DNA from 2 places in the Pseudomonas sp. SDO5215_S409 genome. Region 1 is predicted to be linked to the other one. Evidence: predicted binding sites of a transcription regulator. Region 1 holds the regulator's gene; the other holds the start of a gene.
The links. The regulator FliA, encoded in region 1, starts transcription of late flagellar genes. The targets are predictions, from matches to a motif close to CTAAAGTTTNNNNNNNNNNNGCCGNTAA.
Positions count from the first base shown of each region.

Region 2: ACW9H9_RS15470 (methyl-accepting chemotaxis protein) is a predicted target of FliA. The motif match lies at 3,203-3,230, and genes of this name have one in related genera.

Region 1 is NZ_JBSVWN010000014.1:8,097-15,293, forward strand. It holds gene ACW9H9_RS10080 (chemotaxis protein CheA) at 1-703, opposite strand, end outside; gene ACW9H9_RS10085 (protein phosphatase CheZ) at 715-1,503, opposite strand; gene ACW9H9_RS10090 (chemotaxis response regulator CheY) at 1,522-1,896, opposite strand; gene fliA (RNA polymerase sigma factor FliA) at 2,066-2,806, opposite strand; gene fleN (flagellar synthesis regulator FleN) at 2,803-3,636, opposite strand; gene flhF (flagellar biosynthesis protein FlhF) at 3,743-5,059, opposite strand; gene flhA (flagellar biosynthesis protein FlhA) at 5,071-7,185, opposite strand.
Region 2 is NZ_JBSVWN010000027.1:22,726-29,922, reverse strand. It holds gene ACW9H9_RS15485 (methyl-accepting chemotaxis protein) at 1-702, opposite strand, end outside; partial or broken gene ACW9H9_RS15480 (cache domain-containing protein) at 805-1,626, opposite strand; gene ACW9H9_RS15475 (Na+/H+ antiporter family protein) at 1,697-3,019, opposite strand; gene ACW9H9_RS15470 (methyl-accepting chemotaxis protein) at 3,273-5,420, shown strand; gene ACW9H9_RS15465 (sensor histidine kinase) at 5,514-6,833, opposite strand; gene ACW9H9_RS15460 (response regulator transcription factor) at 6,830-7,197, opposite strand, start outside.

The sequences.
Region 1 (7,197 bases):
GGGCTTCGAATTCGTCGTCGGTAATATCGGTGTTGGCCGGTGTCGGCACCTGGGCAGGTGCTGGCGCGGCGGCCACGGCGTCGGGGGCGAACTGCCCCTTGCCGTGCAATTGGTCCAGCAGGGACTCGAACTCAGCGTCCGTAATGTCTTCCGACGCCTGGGCCGCAGCAGGCGCCGCAGCGGGCGCCTCGGCCTGAGCCTTGACGGCGTTCAACGAGTCCAGCAGTTGTTCGAATTCGCTGTCGGTCACATCGCCCGCAGGCTCTTCCACCGGCGCGGGCGCCGCAACGGCAACAGGCGCGGGTGCGTTGTCGGCAGGTTCTGCCAGGCGCGTCAGGGCCGCCAGCAGTTGCGGGGTGGCCGCGGTGATCGGCGCACGGTCGCGCACCTCGCCAAACATGCCGTTGACCGCATCCAGTGCTTCGAGAATCACGTCCATCAATGCCGAGTCGACGTGCCGCTCACCCTTGCGCAGGATGTCGAACACGTTCTCGGCGATGTGGCAGCACTCCACCAGCTCATGGAGCTGGAGGAAGCCGGCGCCCCCTTTTACAGTGTGAAAACCGCGAAAAATGGCATTGAGCAGGTTGGCATCGTCCGGTCGGCTTTCCAGCTCGACCAGTTGTTCCGACAGCTGCTCTAAAATTTCGCCGGCCTCTACAAGGAAATCCTGAAGGATTTCTTCATCGGCGCCGAAGCTCATGTGCGTGCTCCTTAGAAGCCTAAACTGGACAGCAAATCGTCTACGTCATCTTGTCCGGATACGACGTCTTCACGTTTATCGGCATGAATCTGCGGACCTTCACCCTTGGCGAGGTGTTTTTGTGGATCTTTTTCCGAGAGGATCGCCGCGCGGTCATGTTCGATACCGGCAAAGCGGTCCACCTGGCTGGCCATCAACACCAGTTTGAGCAGGTTGCTTTCCACTTCGGTGACCAGTTGGGTCACGCGCTTGATCACCTGGCCGGTGAGGTCCTGGTAATCCTGCGCCAGCAGAATGTCGTTCAGGTTGCTCGATACCGTGCGGCTCTCCTGCTCGCTGCGGTTGAGAAAACTGTCGACCCGGCGCGCCAGCTCGCGAAACTCTTCGGCGCCCACTTCCCGGCGCATGAAGCGCCCCCAGTCCGTGCTCAGGGCCTTGGCCTCGGTGGCCATGCCATTGACCAGCGGCGTGGCGTTTTCCACCAGGTCCATGGTGCGGTTGGCCGCCGCCTCAGTCAGCCTGACCACATAGGACAGGCGCTCGGTGGCATCGGTGATCTGCGACACTTCCTCGGCCTGGGGCATGTGCGGGTCAATGTGAAAATTGACGATCGCACTGTGCAGCTCACGGGTGAGCTTGCCCACTTCCTGGTACAAGCCGCGGTCACGGGTCTGGTTGAGCTCGTGGATCAACTGCACCGCATCGCCGAACTGGCCTTTTTCAAGGCTCTGGACCAGCTCCTGAGCGTGTTTTTTCAGCGTCGACTCAAAATCGCTCTGAGATGTTTCTTTAGGCTCCATAGCTCCCCCGTGGTGGCATCAACCGTGGATGCGCTCGAAGATCTTTTCGATCTTCTCTTTCAACGCCAAGGCGGTGAAGGGCTTGACCACATAGCCGTTGACCCCGGCCTGGGCAGCTTCGATGATCTGCTCGCGCTTGGCTTCGGCGGTGACCATCAGCACAGGGAGGTTGCGCAGTTTTTCATCCGCGCGCACGTGGCGCAGCAGATCGATACCGGTCATGCCCGGCATGTTCCAGTCGGTTACCAGAAAGTCGACGCTGCCGCTGTTGAGGATCGGAATGGCGGTCAACCCGTCATCCGCCTCGATCGTGTTGGTGAACCCCAGGTCACGCAACAGGTTTTTTATGATCCGCCGCATCGTTGAAAAATCATCAACGATGAGGATTTTCATGTTCTTGTCCAATTCGACCTCCAAGCAGTCTTAAACGCGCCCAGCTGCTGGACGCGCCATTTCAATCAACAGGCGTTACACAAAAAGGACTGCCAGGGGTGCACCACGGGCCAATACCACCAAGACCTGCGCCCTGGCGGTGTCGTTCACAGTGTCCCCACACTGCGTGTCAGCGCGCTCGCCACTCACCCAAACGCCCCCGCAAGCGGGCGGCGCACTGGCTGTGCAACTGGCTTACGCGCGATTCGCTGACCCCCAGGACCTCACCGATTTCCTTGAGGTTCAGCTCTTCGTCGTAGTACAGCGCCAACACCAGCCGCTCACGCTCCGGCAGGTTGGCGATCGCCTCTGCCAGGGCGCCCTGGAAGCGTTCATCTTCCAGGTCGCGCGAAGGTTCCAGGTGAGCACTCGCGCCGTCCTCGTGCAGCCCTTCGTGTTCGCCGTCCTGCAACAGGTCGTCGAAACTGAACAAGCGGCTGCCCAAGGTATCGTTCAAAATCCCGTAGTAATCATCGAGACTCAATTGGAGTTCGGCCGCAACTTCATGATCTTTAGCGTCACGGCCGGTTTTTGCTTCAATTGCGCGAATGGCGTCACTGACCATCCGGGTATTTCGGTGCACCGAACGCGGGGCCCAGTCACCTTTACGCACCTCATCGAGCATCGCGCCGCGAATACGGATACCCGCGTACGTCTCGAAACTCGCGCCCTTGCTCGCGTCGTACTTGGTCGACACCTCCAGCAGGCCGATCATGCCGGCCTGGATCAGGTCCTCGACCTGCACACTGGCCGGCAGGCGCGCCAGCAAGTGATAGGCGATGCGCTTGACCAGCGGCGCATAGCGCTCGATCAGCTCCACCTGGCTGTCACGTGCCGACTTTTTGTAAAGGTTGTAGCCGCTCGCTGTCATAGCACCGGTCCCGCGCTCGTCTGATGCACCAATCGCTCGACGAAAAACTCCAGATGCCCCCGCGGGTTGGCGGGCAACGGCCAGGTATCGACCTTCTGGGCAATGGCCTTGAACGCCAGCGCGCATTTGGAACGAGGGAACGCTTCATAGACGGCACGCTGCTTTTGCACAGCCTTGCGCACACACTCGTCGTAGGGCACGGCGCCCACGTATTGTAAGGCGACGTCGAGGAAGCGATCCGTGACCTTGGTCAACTTGGCGAACAGGTTGCGCCCCTCTTGCGGGCTCTGGGCCATGTTGGCCAGCACGCGAAAGCGGTTCATGCCGTAGTCACGGTTAAGCAGTTTGATCAGGGCGTAGGCGTCGGTGATCGAGGTGGGTTCGTCGCACACCACCAACAGGACTTCCTGCGCGGCGCGCACGAAGCTGACCACGGACTCGCCAATGCCGGCGGCGGTGTCGATCACCAGCACGTCAAGGTTGTCGCCAATGTCGCTGAACGCCTGAATCAGGCCCGCGTGCTGGGCCGGGCTCAGGTGCACCATGCTCTGGGTGCCGGAGGCGGCGGGCACGATACGGATCCCGCCGGGGCCTTGCAGCAACACATCGCGCAGGTCGCACCGGCCCTCGATCACATCGGCCAGGGTGTGTTTGGGCGTCAGGCCCAGCAGAACGTCGACGTTCGCCAGCCCCAGGTCCGCGTCCAGCAGCATGACCCGACGGCCAAGCTCTGCCAGGGCCAGGGACAAATTCACTGACACGTTAGTTTTCCCGACGCCACCTTTGCCGCCGGTCACCGCGATCACCTGTACGGGATGCATGCTGCCCATGTTCTTTCTTTACCTTGTCTTGCTGAGACGCAGGCTACACAGGCTGGCCGCGTTAACCGCTTGCAGACCACCGATGTAGGTACATTGCACTGTATTCATATTGCCCTCAGCCGACCTGTTTGGCCGGGCTGTGGTAGAGGTCCGCGAACATGTCGGCCATCGCTTCCTCACTGGGTTCTTCCTGCATTTGTATGCTCACGGCACGGCTGACCAACTGGTGACGGCGCGGCAGATGCAAATCATCCGGGATGCGCGGCCCGTCGGTCAGGTAAGCCACCGGCAACTCATGGGCGATGGCCAGGCTCAGCACTTCGCCCAGGTTGGCGGTTTCGTCGAGTTTAGTCAGGATGCAACCGGCCAGCCCGCAGCGCTTGTAGCTGTGGTAGGCGGCGGTCAGCACCTGCTTCTGGCTGGTGGTGGCCAGCACCAGGTAATTCTTTGCCTTGATCCCGCGACCGGCCAGGCTCTCGAGCTGCATGCGCAGCGCCGGATCACTGGCTTGCAGGCCTGCGGTGTCGATCAACACCACGCGCTTGCGCAGCAGCGGGTCAAGCGCGTTGACCAGCGACTGGCCTGGGTCCAGGTGCGTAACCGGCACATTGAGGATACGGCCCAGGGTCCTGAGCTGCTCCTGGGCGCCAATGCGGTAGCTGTCCATGCTGACCAGCGCAATGTTCTGCGCGCCGTACTTGAGCACGTAGCGCGCCGCGAGCTTGGCCAGCGTGGTGGTCTTGCCCATGCCGGCGGGGCCGACCATGGCGATCACGCCGCCTTCTTCCAGGGGTTCGAGTTCCGGGGTGACGATCATGCGCGCCAGGTGCGCCAAGAGCATGCGCCAGGCTTGGCGCGGGTCGTCGATTTCGGTGGTCAGCGCCAGCAGGTCGCGTGACAACGGGCCGGACAAGCCGATGCGTTGCAAGCGGCGCCACAGGTTGGCCTGCTGCGGCTTGCTGCCTTGCAGTTGGGTCCAGGCCAGCGAACCCAGTTGCACTTCCAGCAATTCGCGCAGGCCATTGAGCTCGCTGCGCATCGAGTCCAGCGCACGCGAGTCCACAGACGGGGCCGGGGCTGGCGCGGCAGGGCGTGGTGGCTCGACAAACGTCGGCTCTACCAGCGGCTCGGCTGCAGTCAGCGGCAGGCCGGCGAACAGCTGGCGGCTGGTGCTGGCGTCGCCGTCACTGCGCAGGCTCAGTTCGGCCTGGGCCGAGACGATACGCGAGGCGGTCTTGCGCAGCTCGTCTTCGAGCTCCATGTTGGGCACGCGAGGGGCCAGGGCCGACGGCTGGTAATCAAGGGCAGCCGTCAGCTCGACACCGCCTGCAATGCGGCGGTTGCCAATAATCGCAGCGTCGGCGCCCAGCTCGTCGCGGACCAGTTTCATGGCCTGACGCATATCGGCGGCGAAAAAACGCTTCACTTGCATAACCCACTACCTCAGCCGTTGGGCCCTACTGTCGCGACGATAGTCACTTGCTTGTTGTCAGGAATTTCCTGATAAGCCAAAACGTGCAAATTCGGAATAGCCAGGCGTCCAAACCGCGACAACATCGCCCGGACCGGACCGGCCACCAGCAAGATCACCGGGTGGCCCTGCATTTCCTGGCGCTGGGCGGCATCGATCAACGAACGCTGCAGCTTTTCCGCCATGCTCGGCTCCAGCAGAACACCCTCGTCAGCGCCCTGCCCGGCCTTCTGAATACTGTTGAGCAATATTTGTTCCAACCTGGGCTCCAACGTGATCACAGGCAGCTCGGAGTCAAGCCCTACAATGCTTTGCACGATGGCGCGAGACAACCCCACCCGCACCGCTGCCACTAAAGCGGCAGTATCTTGACTCTTGGCGGCATTGTTGGCGATGGCCTCGGCAATGCTGCGAATGTCCCTTACCGGCACCTGCTCGGCCAACAGCGCCTGCAACACCTTGAGCAATTGCGAAAGTGACAGCACCCCCGGCACGAGTTCTTCGGCCAGTTTGGGCGAGGCCTTGGCCAGCAACTGCATGAGTTGCTGGACTTCTTCGTGGCCAATCAGCTCGTGGGAGTGCTTGTACAGAATCTGGTTGAGGTGCGTGGCCACCACGGTGCTGGCGTCCACCACGGTGTAGCCCAGGGACTGCGCCTGGCTGCGCTGGCTGATTTCGATCCACACCGCGTCCAGGCCAAAAGCCGGATCTTTGGCGGTGATGCCGTTAAGGCTGCCGAACACTTGGCCGGGGTTGATCGCCAGTTCGCGGTCGGGGTAAATCTCGGCTTCGGCCAGGATCACGCCCATCAGCGTCAGGCGGTAGGCGCTGGGCGCCAGGTCGAGGTTGTCGCGGATGTGCACGGTGGGCATCAAAAAGCCCAGGTCCTGGGACAGCTTCTTGCGCACGCCCTTGATCCGCGCCAGCAATTGCCCGCCCTGGTTGCGGTCCACCAGCGGAATCAGGCGGTAACCCACTTCCAGGCCGATCATGTCGATCGGGGTCACGTCATCCCAGCCCAGTTCCTTGGTTTCCTGGGCGCGGGCCGGTGAAGGCAACAGCTCTTGTTGGCGGGCGATCTCCTGCTGCGCCTGCACCTTGACCTGGTTCTGCTTCTTCCAGAACAGGTACGCCCCACCCGCGGCCAGCGCGGCCATGCTCAGGAAGGAGACGTGCGGCATGCCGGGCACCAGCCCCATCACCGCCATCAGTCCGGCCGCCACGGCCAGGGCCTTGGGCGACGCAAACATCTGCCGGTTGATCTGCTTGCCCATGTCTTCGGAGCCCGAAGCACGGGTCACCATGATTGCCGCCGCTGTAGATAACAACAGTGATGGCAATTGCGCCACTAAACCGTCACCGATGGTCAACAGGGCGTATACCTTGCCCGCATCGCCAAAGGTCATGCCGTGCTGGAAGATCCCGACCGCCATGCCGCCGATCAGGTTGATGAACAGAATCAGCAGGCCGGCAATGGCGTCACCGCGCACGAACTTGCTGGCACCGTCCATGGAGCCGTAGAACTCGGCCTCCTGGGCCACCTCTGCGCGGCGGGCCTTGGCCTGGCCCTGGTCGATCAGGCCGGCGTTGAGGTCGGCGTCGATCGCCATCTGCTTGCCGGGCATCGCATCCAGGGTAAACCGCGCACTCACCTCGGAGATGCGCCCGGCGCCCTTGGTGACCACGACGAAGTTGATGATCATCAAAATCGCGAACACCACGATACCCACCACGTAGTTACCGCCGATCACCACCTCGCCAAACGCCTGGATCACCTTGCCCGCCGCCGCGTGACCGTCCTGACCGTGAAGCATCACCACCCGCGTTGACGCCACGTTGAGCGCCAGCCGCAGCAAGGTCGCCACCAGCAAGATGGTCGGGAACACCGCAAAATCCAGCGGCCGCAGCGCGTACACGCACACCAGCAGCACCACAATCGACAGGGCGATGTTGAAGGTAAAAAACACGTCCAGCAGGAACGGCGGCACCGGCAACATCATCATGGCCAGCATGATCAGCAGCAACAACGGCACACCCAGATTGCCCCGCGAAAGGTCGGTCAGGGTGCCACGGGCCGTGCTGAGCATTTGAGAGCGATC
Region 2 (7,197 bases), on a different contig from region 1:
GCTGCGCGAGGTCTGGGCGCCCTGGCGGGTTTCATCGGCCACGCTGTCCACGGCCACGGCGATCTGGTGCACGCTGCGGTTGATGGCTTCGGCCACCGCCGTCTGCTGCTCGGCCGCACTGGCGATTTGTGCGTTCATTAAGTTAATGGTGCCGATCAGTTGCGCCATGGTGTCCAGTGACGCCCCGGCCTCGTTGGCCTGCGCCGAAGTGCCGTCGCCCGCGTCGCTGGAGCGGCGCATCGAGTGCACCGCCGCTTGTGTACCCGTTTGCAGGCGGTCGATCATGCCCTGGATTTCCTGGGTGCTCTGTTGGGTGCGGCTGGCCAGCGCACGCACTTCGTCGGCCACCACCGCAAACCCGCGCCCCGCGTCCCCGGCCCGTGCCGCTTCGATGGCCGCGTTGAGCGCCAGCAAGTTGGTCTGCTCGGCAATGGAACGAATCACCCCCAGCACGCCGACAATCGACGACACGTCTTGCTGCAAACCGTCCAGGGACACGCCGCTGCTGCGGATATCACTGACCAACGCATGGATCTGCGCGATGCTGGCGTCTACCACGCGCTTGGCCGCGTAGCCTTCAGCGTCGGTCTGCTGCGCCGCCACTGCCGCGCCCTGGGCGCTGTGTGCAACCTCTTGGGCGGCCGATGACATTTGGTTAATGGCCGTGGCCACCTGATCCGTCTCCTGGCGCTGGCGTTCCATGGCCTGTTCCGAGCGCTGGGCCTGCTCGGACACCTGGCCTACAAGGCCGGTGAGTTGCGTGGTCATTTCGGTGATCTGGCGCACCAGGCCGTGGATCTTGTCGACAAAGCGGTTGAACGAGCCTGCCAGCTCGCCCAGCTCGTCCTGGCTGGTCAGGGCCAGGCGGCGCGTCAGGTCGCCCTCGCCTGCGGCGATATCGTCAAGGTTGACCTTCATCAATTGCAGCGGCCGCAAAATGGTATTGACCACCACCAGCCCCACCGCCGCAATCACCAGTAACACCACCCCGGCGACCCCGACGATACTCAGCACCACGCCTTCCATGCGTTTTTCGACCTTGGCCTGCACCACCGCCACCTGCGCCTCGATGCCGTCGAGGTTCACCGAGGTGCCGATCACCATGTCCCATTTGGGCAGGTATTCGGTGTAGCCGAGCTTGGGCACCAACGCTGCCTGGCCCGGTTGGGTCGAGCTGTATTGCAGGTAGTGGGTGCCGTCCTTGCCGACTTTCACCAGGTCGCGGTTGAGGTAGACGCCATTGGGGTCGCGGTTGTCCTTGAAGCTCTTGCCCACGCCGTCCGGGCTGTTGCCCTTGAACAGGCGAATGGTGTCGGAGTCGTAGCCAAAGAAGTAGCCGTCCTTGCCATACGCGGTGTTGGACAACAGTTTGACCACCTGCGCCCGCGCGCTCGTATCACCGGGAGCGGCGGCGTCATACAACGGCTTGATGCTGCTCATGGCCACTTCGACATACCCCTTGAGGGTCGTCTTGGCGTCGTTGAGCAGGTTCTGGCGGGTTTCTTCCACCTCGTGACGGGCCTGTTCCCGAAGGATCCAGACCGTGGTCAGGCTGATGACCACGGCAAATATCAAAACCGGCAGGACAGCCAAGGACAGCACTTTGGCCTTCAGACTCAGACGCATGGTTTTCTCTCTTATTAGGCGGCTATAAGAGGTTAACGGCCAATTGCCATTATTCTGTAGGCGCCGTCGGTCATAACGTCATGGCGGCCAACCAGCCAAACGCCAGCAGCGGCAGGTTGTAGTGCAAGAAGGTCGGGACCACGGTGTCCCATATGTGGTGATGCTGACCGTCGATGTTCAACCCGGACGTCGGCCCCAGGGTGGAATCCGACGCGGGCGACCCGGCGTCGCCCAGCGCGCCCGCGGTGCCGACGATGCACACGATGGCCAGCGGGCTGAAACCCAATTGCACGCACAGCGGCACAAAAATCGCTGCCAGGATCGGCACCGTGGAAAACGACGAGCCGATGCCCATGGTCACCAGCAGGCCCACCAGCAACATCAGCAGCGCGCCCACACCACGGCTGTGCCCGATAAACGCGGCAGATGCTTGCACCAGGGTGCGCACCTCGCCAGTGGCCTTGAGCACTTCGGCGAACCCCGACGAGGCGATCATGATGAAGCCGATCATCGCCATCATCTTCATGCCTTCGGTGAACAGGTCATCCGTTTCGCGCCAGCGCACGATGCCCGACACCGAAAAAATCAGGAACCCGGCCAGCGCGCCGATGATCATCGAGTCCAGCCACAGCTGAATGATGAACGCGGCGGCGATCGCAAGGCCGGCCACCAGCAGGGTCAACGGGTTGTACTGCACCGCCACCTGCTCGACCCGCTCGATTTTCTCGAGGTCGTACACGCGTTTGTTGCGGTAACTGACAAACACCGCCACCAACAGCCCCACCACCATGCCCAATGCGGGCAGCCCCATGGCATGGGTGACGTTGACCTGGCTGACATCCACCCCGCTCCTGGCCACGTTGGCCAGCAGGATCTGGTTGAGGAAGATGTTGCCAAAGCCCACCGGCAGAAACATGTAGGGCGTGATCAGGCCAAACGTCATCACGCAGGCGATCAGGCGCCGGTCCAGTTGCAGCTTGGTCAGTACGTACAGCAGCGGTGGCACCAGCAGCGGGATAAACGCGATGTGGATCGGCAAGATGTTTTGCGAAGCGATCGCAACGACCCAGAGCAACCCGATCAACAGCCATTTGACGTGACTGCCGCCCGTGGCCTCCTGGCGATCCACCAGCAGCAGGGCTTTGTCGGCCAGCGCATGGGCCAACCCGGACTTGGCAATCGCCACCGCGAAAGCGCCCAGCAAGGCGTAAGACAACGCCACCGTGGCCCCCCCGCCCAGGCCGCTGTTGAACGCCTTGAGCGTGGCGTCGATCCCCAACCCGCCCGTCAGCCCCCCTACCAGCGCCCCAACAATAATCGCGATGACCACATGCACGCGCGACAGGCTCAGCACGAGCATGGTGCCGACCGCGGCAATGACTGCATTAACCATGGATACCTCAAGGTAGAAACATCAAAAAACGGCAAAACACGGACAAGCCCGCCCCGGGCGGCCGAGGGGACGGCTGCCGGAATGCGGGCACAAAGGCGTTTTATTAGAGGGCGCGCACTGTGCAGCAGGCGGGCAGACATGTCAAAGCGCGACGTCGCAAACAGTTTTTAATTGAACGCTTGAATAAAGAAAAACCCATGGCGGTCGATACCCTGATTCTCCCCTGTCGTTACGCAAGGTTAAGGAAGCCGCCATGTCCCTCAGACAGCTGTCCATTCAATGGAAAATCACCCTGTTGGCCGGCCTCTGCCTGCTGGGAATCGTGACCCTGTTGGTGGGTCTGTCGCTGTACCGCATGGACCAGAGCGCCAGCCTGGTCAAGACGTCCAGCATGCACATGCTCGACGAGGCCGCCCAGGCGCGCATCGAGGCCCAGGGGGACGTGCAGGCGCTGAGCATTCGCCAGCAGTTTATGGACGCCTACCAGTACGGCCACGGGTTTTCCCGCCAGGTATTGTTCCTGCGTGAACAGGCGCAAAAACGCTTCCTGGATGCCTTTGACCTGCGTGAAGACCTGACGCATCAGGTCAAGGCCGCGCTGCAAGCCAACCCCGACCTGCTGGGCCTGTCGCTGGTCTTTGAAGCCAACGCCCTGGATGGCAAGGACGAACTGTTCGCCCACCAGCAAGACCTGGGCAGCAACGAAAAAGGCCGCTTCGCCCTGTACTGGTCCCAGCCAGTCCCCGGCAAGCTCACCTCGATGCCGCTGCCCGAAAGCGACATGGCCGACGAAAGCGTGGGCCCCAGCGGCGAAAAAGCCAACGCCTGGTTCACGTGCGTGCGTGCCACCCTCAAGCCCTGCGTGATCGAGCCGTATTTTTATGTGATCGACGGGCAAAACGTGCTGATGACCAGCATCGTTTTCCCACTGATGGTCGACGGGAAAGTCATCGCCTCGCTGTCGGTGGACATCAACCTCAACAGCTTGCAGGCCATCAGCCAACAGGCCAGCCACAACCTGTATGACGGCCAGACCGCCGTGAGCATCATCAGCCCGGTGGGCCTGCTGGCAGGCTACAGCCCGGATGCAAGCAAACTCAGTCAGCGCCTGGACAAGGTCGATCCCGCCAGTGGTGCGCAGTTGATCGGCTCACTGGCCAGCAGCCAGCAGACCCACAGCCTGCGCGCCAATCAGCAACTGAAGGTGCTCGCGCCGTTCGTACCGGTGCCCGGTGGCAAACCCTGGGGCGTGTTGCTGGACGTGCAGGAAAAAGTCCTGATGGCACCCGCCGAAGGCCTGAAGGCCCGGCTGGATGCCGACAACACCCAGGGCACCTTGCTCGAGCTGGGCCTGGGCCTGCTGGCAGCGGTCGCCGGCTTGTTGCTGGTGTGGCTGATGGCCCGCAGCGTGACCCGGCCGATCCTCGGCGTGGCGCACATGCTGGAAGACATCGCCAGCGGCGAAGGCGACCTGACCCGCCGCCTGGCCTATGACAAACGCGATGAGCTGGGCGAACTGGCCGGTTGGTTCAACCGTTTCCTCGACAAACTGCAACCGGTCATTGCCCAGGTCAAACGCTCGGTGCAAGACGCGCGTGGCACGGCCGACCAGTCGGCGTCCATCGCCACGCAAACCAGCGCGGGCATGGAGCAGCAATACCGCCAGGTGGATCAAGTGGCCACCGCATCCCACGAAATGAGCGCCACCGCCCAGGACGTAGCCCGCAGCGCGGCCCAGGCCGCCCAGGCCGCCCGCGACGCCGACCAGGCCACCCGCCAGGGCCTGAGCGTGATCGACCGCACCACCACCAGCATCGACAGCCTGGCCGCCGACATGAACACAGCCATGGGCCAGATCGAAGGCCTGGCCGCCGACAGCGAAAAAATCGGCTCGGTGCTGGAAGTGATCCGCGCCATTGCCGAGCAAACCAACCTGCTGGCGCTCAACGCCGCCATCGAGGCCGCCCGCGCCGGTGAAGCGGGCCGGGGGTTTGCGGTGGTCGCCGACGAGGTGCGCAACCTCGCGCGGCGCACCCAGGAGTCGGTGGAAGAAACCCGCGTCGTGATCGAGCAGTTGCAGAGCGGCACCCAAGAGGTGGTCAGTTCCATGGGCAAGCGCCATCGCCAGGCTCAGGGCAGCGTCGAGCAGGTGGGCCAGGCCGTGACAGCCTTGCGCCAGATTGGTGATGCGGTGACGGTGATCACCGACATGAACCTGCAAATCGCCAGCGCTGCCGAACAACAAAGCGCGGTGGCCGAAGAGATCAACAGCAATGTCGCAACGATTCGGGATGTGACCGAGTCGCTGTCCGAACAGGCCAATGAATCGGCGCGGGTCAGCCAGGCGCTGAACAGCCTGGCCAACCAGCAGCAAGGCCTGATGGACCAGTTCCGGGTGTGACGGGCGGCCAAACCCCGCCGGAGTGAGCAGGCTTGCCCTGCGCCGGGCCGCCTCGCGGCCCCTCCCCGGTTTAGCTGACACCCATCACTGTTTTCAGGGCTGGCGCCTTGGCAGCTCGATGAGCACTTTCAGGCCGCCCAATCCGCTCTCCTGCAACTGCAGCACCCCGCCCCACACTTCGACGATATCGCGCACGATCCCCAGCCCCAAGCCGTGGCCGTCGGTCTGCTCGTCCAACCGCGTGCCCCGGCTGAACACCTGGTCACGCTGGGCCTGCGGAACACCCGGGCCGTCGTCTTCCACCGTCAGCCGGTAACCCGTAGCGGTTTCGTCGATGCTCAGCACAATCTCCGCATCCGCCCATTTGCAGGCGTTGTCCAGCAGGTTGCCCAGCAACTCCAGCAGGTCTTCACGGTCCCACGGCAATTGCAGGCCGGGGGTCACGTGATACCGCAAGTCCAGGTGCTCGCCATGGATCATCCTGAGCGTCGCCAGCAGCCCCGGCAGTTCGCCATCGCAGTCAAACATCGCACCCGGCAAGGCGTCACCGGCCAGGCGGGCGCGGTTGAGTTCGCGGTTGAGGCGCTGCTGCACGTGCTCCAGCTGTTCGCGCAGCAGTTTGCTCAGGTGCGGGTGGTCTTTGAGCTGTTCACTGGAGGCCACGCTCAACAGCACCGCCAGTGGGGTTTTCAGGGCGTGGCCGAGGTTGCCCAAGGCGTTGCGCGAGCGTTTCAGGCTGTCTTCGGTGTGGGCCAGCAGGTGGTTGACCTGCGCCACCAGCGGCTCCAGTTCCACCGGCACCTGGGTGTCCAATTGCGAGCGACGGCCCTGCTGCAATTGGGCGATCTGCTCACGGGCGGTTTCCAGCGGGCGCAAGGCCCGGCGCACGGTGACGCGTTGCAACACCAGGATCAGCAACAGCGCCGCCAACCCGAGCACCAGACCGATTTGACGCATCAGGCGAAAGCTTTCCCGCACCGGGGTGTAGTCCTGCGCCACGCTGATGGAAATCGATTGGCCAAACCGCTTGTAGTCCGAGCGCAGCACCAGCAACTGCTGGCCTTCCGGGCCCAGCTGCAGGTTGCCCTTGAGCTCGGCCTGGGGCAGGCGCGGCAGTTCCTGGTCCCACAGTGAGCGGGAACGCCAATGCACGTCGGAAAAGTCGATACGAAAATAGTGGCCGGAAAACGGCCGTTGATACGCAGGAGACAACCGGTGCTCATCCAGCTTGACGCCATTGGGGCCGCGCACCAGTGCCACCAGCAGGTTTTCGCTGTCGTTGCGCAAACCCGATTCCAGGTAGCGTTGCAGGCCCATCTCAAACAGCCACAGGCTGGTCTGCGCCAGCACCAGGCCGATGATCAGCATCACGCTGATCAGCCCCAGGCTCAGGCGCCGCTGGATCGACTTCATGCAGGGTTGGCGCCGAAGCGATAACCCTGGCCGCGCCGGGTTTCGATCACGCTACGGCCCAGTTTGCGGCGCAGGTGGTTGACGTGCACTTCCAGCACGTTGGAGTCGCGCTCGGTTTCGCCGTCGTACAAGTGCTCTGCCAAGTGGCTTTTGGAAAGGATCTGCTCGGGGTGCAGCATGAAGTAGCGCAGCAGGCGAAACTCGGCGGCGGTCAGTTGCACCTCTTCGCCTTCGCGCATCACGCACTGGCGCCCCTCATCCAGGTGCAACCCGGCCGCCTGCAAGGTCGGCTGGTTGGCGTGCCCGTGGGAGCGGCGCAGCAACGCCTGGATGCGCAAGTGCAACTCTTCGGGGTGAAACGGCT